One region of the Streptomyces sp. NPDC002730 genome, then DNA from elsewhere that is predicted to be linked to it. Evidence: riboswitches for the same ligand, from Rfam matches in the RefSeq annotation. Region 1 holds a riboswitch; each other region holds the start of a gene.
What was found. Region 1 has a riboswitch for cobalamin ahead of ACFYXH_RS24920 ((2Fe-2S) ferredoxin domain-containing protein). Riboswitches for the same ligand answer to the same signal wherever they lie in the genome.
Positions count from the first base shown of each region.

Region 2: another riboswitch for cobalamin. It lies ahead of ACFYXH_RS04340 (ribonucleoside-diphosphate reductase subunit alpha); the one in region 1 lies ahead of ACFYXH_RS24920 ((2Fe-2S) ferredoxin domain-containing protein).
Region 3: another riboswitch for cobalamin. It lies ahead of ACFYXH_RS16600 (cobalamin biosynthesis protein); the one in region 1 lies ahead of ACFYXH_RS24920 ((2Fe-2S) ferredoxin domain-containing protein).

Region 1 covers NZ_JBIAQG010000010.1:41,054-43,308, forward strand. The annotation lists gene ACFYXH_RS24915 (ABC transporter substrate-binding protein) at 1-976, opposite strand, end outside; gene ACFYXH_RS24920 ((2Fe-2S) ferredoxin domain-containing protein) at 1,012-1,401, opposite strand; cobalamin riboswitch at 1,441-1,631, opposite strand; gene ACFYXH_RS24925 (MFS transporter) at 2,002-2,255, shown strand, end outside.
Region 2 covers NZ_JBIAQG010000001.1:885,276-887,530, forward strand. The annotation lists gene ACFYXH_RS04340 (ribonucleoside-diphosphate reductase subunit alpha) at 1-1,402, opposite strand, end outside; cobalamin riboswitch at 1,544-1,680, opposite strand; gene mctP (monocarboxylate uptake permease MctP) at 1,905-2,255, opposite strand, start outside.
Region 3 covers NZ_JBIAQG010000006.1:65,582-67,836, forward strand. The annotation lists gene ACFYXH_RS16590 (anion permease) at 1-598, shown strand, start outside; gene ACFYXH_RS16595 (hypothetical protein) at 611-832, shown strand; cobalamin riboswitch at 1,028-1,169, shown strand; gene ACFYXH_RS16600 (cobalamin biosynthesis protein) at 1,275-2,240, shown strand; gene ACFYXH_RS16605 (cobyric acid synthase) at 2,237-2,255, shown strand, end outside.

The DNA.
Region 1 (2,255 bases):
CCGGGTGGAGCTGGCGGGCCAGCGACTCCACGCCGGACGGCACCCGGACGCCGAGGACCGTGGACGACAGCGGCAGTACGGCGAATCGCTTGTTCTTGATCGCGGGCACATCCTTCAGAGCCGGGTTCGCGAGCAGGAACTTCTTCTTGTCCTCGACGGGCTGGTCGCCGTAGTCGTAGATGACGATGGCTTCGGGGGCGCGCTCGGCCACTTGCTCGAACGAGACGTCGCCGAACGCCTTGTCCAGGTCCTCGAAGAGGTTCACTCCGCCGGCCTGCTTGATCATTTCGTTGCCTATGCCCGCCCCGCCTGCGGTGAACGCGGTCTTGTCGCCGCTGTCATAGACGAAGATCTTGGTCGGCTTGACGCCGGCGAGCTTGCCCTCGACCGTCTCCAGCGTCCCGTGCAGCTGCTTCACCTGCCGCTCGGCCCGGTCCGGTACGCCGAAGATCTTGGCCACGTTCCGGATTTCCTGGTCCATCACGGCCATCGTCACCGCACCGGACGGGCACTCCTCGATGTTCAGATAGGAGTTGACCCCGGCCTTGGAGAGCGCGGCGCGACTGCGCCCTTCCTTCTCGTCGAAGGTGCTGGCGAACCCGCCGTAGGCGAAGTCCGGTTCTGCTGCCAGCAGCGTCTCGAAGGAGGGGTACTCCTTCGCCAGTACCTTGATCCCGCCGTAGGTGTCCTGGTACTCCGGCAGGATCTTGTCGTCGAGATAGGCGGTGCCCACCATCGACTTCTCCAGCCCGAGGGCCAGCATGACCTCGGTCGCGTGCTGGTTCAGCGCTACCGCCCTCTGCGGCGGGCGCTGATAGGTGGTCTTCACGCCGCAGTTGGAGACCGTGACGGGAAAGCCCTTGGCGGCGGAGCGCGCCGATGCGGCATCGTCCCGGGCGCCGGTGTCGCCACAGCCGGGTATCAGCAGGGTTGCGGCCACGGCGAGCAGCAGGGACATCGGGCGTTTGCCCATCATGTGGTGGGTCCTCTCACCGCAGGTGGATCGGATGGTCATCGCGAGTCGCGGGACGGCCCGGACCGGGCGCGCCGTGGCGGGGTGAAGGCATACAGGTCGACGACGTCGGGCCGTACGGCGACGCCGGGGCCGCCCGCTCGGACCCAGGCAGCGATGTCCTCGGTCGCAGCTGGATCGTTGACCAGGCCGAGCCAGACGGGCCGGGCACCGGCGGCGCGCCCTGCCGCCGAGGGCTGAACCACGATCACGTTCGCCCGCTCGCACACGTCGAGGCACTCGGAGATCCGGACCGGCGCGTCTCTGCCAAGATGTGCCGTCTGCTCCGCGTGATCAACACCGACCACTTTGGGACTGCCGCAGCAGCAGTCCCGGCACACGACGACCCGACACGGAACCGGATCGACCGGCAATGGCCGCATGGGCATACAGACTCGTTCTCCCCTCTGGGGAGATCCGCCCCAGCTCGATCGAGGAGGCGACCGCGTGAGTCTCCTGGCTCTCGGGTCGTCGCTCGTCCCGGCCTTCCCACCCGCATCCGGGCAGTGGTCTGTTCGGGATCCGCTCGCCGATCACAGTGGCGGGACCGCGCCGGATTCACACCGGCTTCCTCGTTCCGCCGTCGCCTTTTCGCGTGACATCATCGCAGAAAGGAGCACCGGTTCATACGCCCAATGCACGGCCGACCATGGCGAACTGCCACCTACAGCAGGAACGGGCGTTCGGGCCGTGAGGTGGTCGCCGAGACCGCCACGGCCCGTTCGATGCACCACCAGCACCCCGGGTCCCATGGTCCGCTCGCCGGTCCACCAACTGGTGCAGCAGCATGTCTTCGAAGCACTGCTCGCGATGCGCACCACGGCCCACTTGTCCACGAAGCCGCAGTGGCCCCCGCACTCCCATCATGGTGGTCGCGCGCACACTGACGCTCCGAACTGTGGTGTCCCACCACATGTGCCCCTGACCTGCGTCTTCCTACGGTGTGGCGACACGGAAACGTCCCCGCCAACTGTCCGGAAGTGGTGTCCATGGCCGCCCCCGCAACCGCTCCACCAGCTCCCAGTTCACTCAAGCGCATCGTCGCCGCGAGCCTCATCGGCACCACCATCGAGTGGTACGACTTCTTCCTCTACGGATCGGCCGCCGCGCTGGTCTTCAACAAGCTGTTCTTTCCTGGCTCCGACCCGCTCGTCGGAACCCTGCTGTCGTTCCTGACGTACGCCGTCGGGTTCGCCGCCCGCCCGCTCGGTGCGCTCGTCTTCGGGCACTACGGCGACCGGCT
Region 2 (2,255 bases), on a different contig from region 1:
AGTCGATGCCGCCGTCGGCGACGAACGAACCCAGGTTGACCGAGCCGAGGTTGCAGACGGCCGTCTCACCGTCGTCCGTCACCTCGAGGATCTCGGTGCACAGGTTCGAGGAGTGGACCGTGTGGCCCGGCTCCGCCGTCTGGTTGGCGGTGCGGTTGGAGGCGTCCTTGAAGGTCATCCAGCCCTGGCCGGTCTGGGCGAGCGTCCGCATCATCCGGCCGTAGAGCTCACGGGCCGGCATGGACTTCTGCGCGAGACCGGCGGCCTCGGCCTTGCGGTACGCCGCGTCGAACTCGTCGCCCCACAGGTCGACCAGTTCCGGCACATCCGCGGGCGAGAACAGCGACCAGTCGGCGTCCGCCTCGACGCGGCGCATGAACTCGTCGGGGATCCAGTGCGCGAGGTTCAGATTGTGCGTACGCCGGGCGTCCTCACCGGTGTTGTCGCGCAGCTCCAGGAACTCCTCGATGTCGGAGTGCCAGGTCTCCAGGTAGACGGCGGCGGCGCCCTTGCGCCTGCCGCCCTGGTTCACCGCGGCGACCGAGGCGTCGAGGGTCTTGAGGAACGGGACGATGCCGTTGGAGTGGCCGTTGGTGCCCCGGATCAGCGAACCGCGGGAGCGGATACGGGAGTAGGAGAGGCCGATGCCGCCCGCGTGCTTCGACAGACGGGCCACCTGGTGGTAGCGGTCGTAGATCGAGTCGAGCTCGTCCAGCGGCGAGTCAAGCAGATAGCAGGAGGACATCTGCGGGTGGCGGGTGCCGGAGTTGAAGAGCGTGGGCGAGGAAGGGAGGTAGTCGAGGCGGCTCATCAGGCCGTACAGCGCGGCGACCTCGTCCAGGGCACGGACCGAAGCGTCCTCGGCGAGGCCGCAGGCGACGCGCAGCATGAAGTGCTGCGGGGTCTCGATGACCTGACGGGTGATCGGGTGCCGGAGCAGATAGCGGCTGTAGAGGGTGCGCAGACCGAAGTAGCCGAAGCGGTCGTCGGCGGTCTGGTCGACGAGGGCGTCCAGCCGCGCGGCGTGCAGCGTCACGAACTCGGCCGTACGGTCCGCGATCAGGCCCTCGCGGTGCCCGACCGCGACGGATGCGGAGAAGGCCACCGCGCCCTGTCCGGCTGCCTCGTCCGCGATATGACGGGTCAGCAGGCGGGCGGCGAGCCGCGAGTAGGCAGGGTCCTCGGAGATCAGCCCCGCGGCCGCGTCGGTGGCGAGGCTCCGCAGCTCGGCCGCGTCCGACCCGGCGTGCCGGCCGCGCAGGGCGGCGGCGGCGACACGTCCGGGGTCGGTGTCGGGCAGATCGGCGGTGAGGTCCGTGAGGGTCCGCAGCAGTGCGGTCCCGGGGCCGTCGGCCACCTGCTCGGAGATGCCTGAAGCCGGATCGGCTGGCGCGATGGTCACGTGGTGCTCTCCCTCGCTCGGCTCTGGGCCGGCGGGGGAGGGGAGGCCGGTACGGGCGTACGTACCCGTCGAAGGGCAGCACACCGCACGGCGCCCACCGGCCCAACCGCGAGGCCCGGACGTCTCGGCACCCGGTTCGGTCGAGCCGGATGCACCGTCGGCAGGTCCTCGGACTGGCGGGGTACGACAAAGCGCACCGCATCACACCGTTGCGGGACAGTTCCGGATTCGCACCGGATTCCCCTGCGTCGACAGCGACCATGAGCATACATGTGGGGGCCGCTTGATGCGGCACCCCCCACATGTTGTGTCATGGCGCACCGCGGCTCCAACGCGTAAGGGAGCAAGGTGATCCCGGGGACGGTCTGGATATCCACCCCGGACCCCGCGCCTCAATCGCCGTTGTGGCTTGATGTGCGGGGCTTGATTTGCTGCCTACCCAACAGCCAAGGGCCGTCGCGCCCCTCCCGGGAAACGCAACGGCCCTCAGTCGGCCCGACCGTCAGTGACTCACCCCTGCCGTCGCCGGCGGCAGTTCCACCTGGACGCCCGCGTCGCCCGCGTCCGCCGTGTAGTCCGACGGACTGGTCTCGTCGACGCCTTCCGGGGCCTTGAGCGCCCGCAGGACGAACGTCAGGACCACCGTCACCACCACGTTCAGGATGAACGCCGTGAGGCCGATGTAGCCGATCTCGCCGAGGCCGGGGATCTCCGCCGACGAGCCGCCGAAGTGCTTCTGTGTCGGGCTCGCGACTCCGTACGCCGCCGACGTGCCGTAGATCATGCCGACCGCCCAGCCCGCCAGCAGCGCCCAGCGGTGGAACCAGCGCGTGAACAGGCCGCCGACCAGAGC
Region 3 (2,255 bases), on a different contig from region 1:
GATGTGGGTCATCCTCTCCGCCGGTCTCGCGATCGCGATGGGCACCTACCTCGGCGGCTGGCGCATCATCCGCACCCTGGGCACGGGCCTCACCGACCTCCAGCCGCAGCAGGGCTTCGCCGCCCAGACCAGCGCGGCCAGCGTCATCCTCGCCTCCTCCAACCTCGGCTTCTCGCTGTCGACCACGCACTCCTGCTCCGGCGCCGTGATGGGCGCGGGCCTGGGCCGCAAGGGCGGCGTGGTCCGCTGGTCCACCGCCACCCGGATGTTCGTCGCCTGGGGTCTGACCCTGCCGGCCGCGGGTCTGGTCGCCGCGGGCTCGGAGTTCGTGTCCCGGCAGGGCGACTGGGGTGTCGCGGTCGTCGCGGCCTTCCTGATCGGCGCCTGCGCCGCGATCTGGTTCATCTCCCGCCGCCAGGTGATCGACCACACCAACGTCAACGCGGCGGACGCCGACGCCGAGCCCGCGGGTGTCGTGACCACCGCCATCGCGGCCGTCACCCCGCCGCCGGCCGGCACGCCCGCGCAGGACTTCAAGACCACCATCCCGGCTCCGGCCCCCGCCGACTCCGAGCCGACGCAGCCGGCCACGGTGTAAGGACAGATCAGCATGAACATCGACTGGGCAGCTCTCGGCTCCGTCTTCGGCGTGAGCCTCGTCGCCACCGTCGCCCTGGTGGGTCTGTTCACCCTGGGCATCGTCGGCCTGACCAAGCAGGAGACGGCGGCCGCACAAGGCGGTTCCGCGGCCCTGGCACGCACCGGCGCGTACGCCTGCTTCGCGCTCTGCGCGACGGCCGTGGCGTACGGGATCTATCTGATCGTCATCTGACGGCACGGTTCACCAGTTCCACGAGCTTCATCAACCGCTTCACAGGCCGGGCCGGGCACCCCTTCGGGTGACCCGGCCCGGCTCTTGCGTCACGGGCGACGTGGCGGTACGGCCTGTTTTCGACACCTGGCGGAAATCCGCCCCGCATGTGTGCCCCAACACACTCTTGCATCGCAGGTCAAAGGCAAGTTGACGGTCGTTCTCGCAGCGTGGTGGACTGCCGAAGCCATCTACGGCGGCAGAAGAGGAAGCCGGTGCAAATCCGGCGCGGTCCCGCCACTGTCACCGGGGAGCAGTCCCCGGAAGCCAGGAACTCTCACCGCCGGTCACGTCGAACCAGGGCGCGGACACCCTGAGTGAGGACATATCGCCATGCCCGGCTGCGGTTCAGTTCCTGCTGTGAGTACGAGGGTCGTTCGAGGCGAAGCGTCGGCCTGAACCCATGCGTGCCGACCGTGAATTCGTATACGGATCCGCCGCCGGCCTGGCCGGCGACCTGCTGCTCGGCGATCCCCGCCGCGGGCATCCGGTCGCCGCGTTCGGGCGGGCCGCGGGCGCTGTCGAGCATGTCCTGTGGCGTGACCACCGTGGCTGGGGCGCACTGCACACCGCTGTGTGCGCCGGAGGCGCCGCGGGTGCCGCCGCGGTTCTCGCGCGCGGTGTACGCGGCCGCGGCCGCGCATCCGTCGCACTGATCGCCGCAGCCACCTGGGCCGTCGTCGGAGGTACGTCGCTGGGCCGCGAGGCGCGGGCCATCGGCGGCGCGCTTGCCGCCGGTGACGTGGACGTGGCGCGGGAGCGCCTGCCGCATCTGTGCGGGCGCGATCCGCAGGCGCTGGACGAGCAGCAGATCGCACGCGCCGTCGTCGAGTCCGTCGCCGAGAACACCTCCGACGCCGTGGTGGGCGCGCTGGTCTGGGGCGCCCTCGCGGGTGTGCCGGGTCTGGTGGGGTTCCGTGCCGTCAACACGCTGGACGCGATGGTCGGGCACAAGTCGTCCAAATACCGGAGGTTCGGCTGGGCCTCGGCGCGGCTCGACGATGTGGCCGGCTGGCCGGGGGCCCGGCTCACCGCGGGACTCGCGGTACTCGCGGGCGGGGATGCGCGCGGAGCCGTACGGGCCTGGCGGGCCGATGCGAAGAAGCACCCGAGCCCGAACGCGGGCCCGGTGGAGGCTGCGTTCGCGGGGGCGCTCGGCGTACGGCTGGGCGGGACCCTCTCGTACGGCGGCCGGGTGGAGCACCGTCCCGTACTCAACGGCAGCGGGCGCCCGGTGGAGTTCGGCGACATCGAACGCGCCGTACGGCTCTCGCGGCGCGTCGGCTGGCTGACACTGGCGACCTGCGCGGCGGGCCGCCTGGCAGGTCACGCACTGCGCGCGCGGCGCGCGGGAAAGGGGCGGGGATGAGCAGGCGCAGAGGCG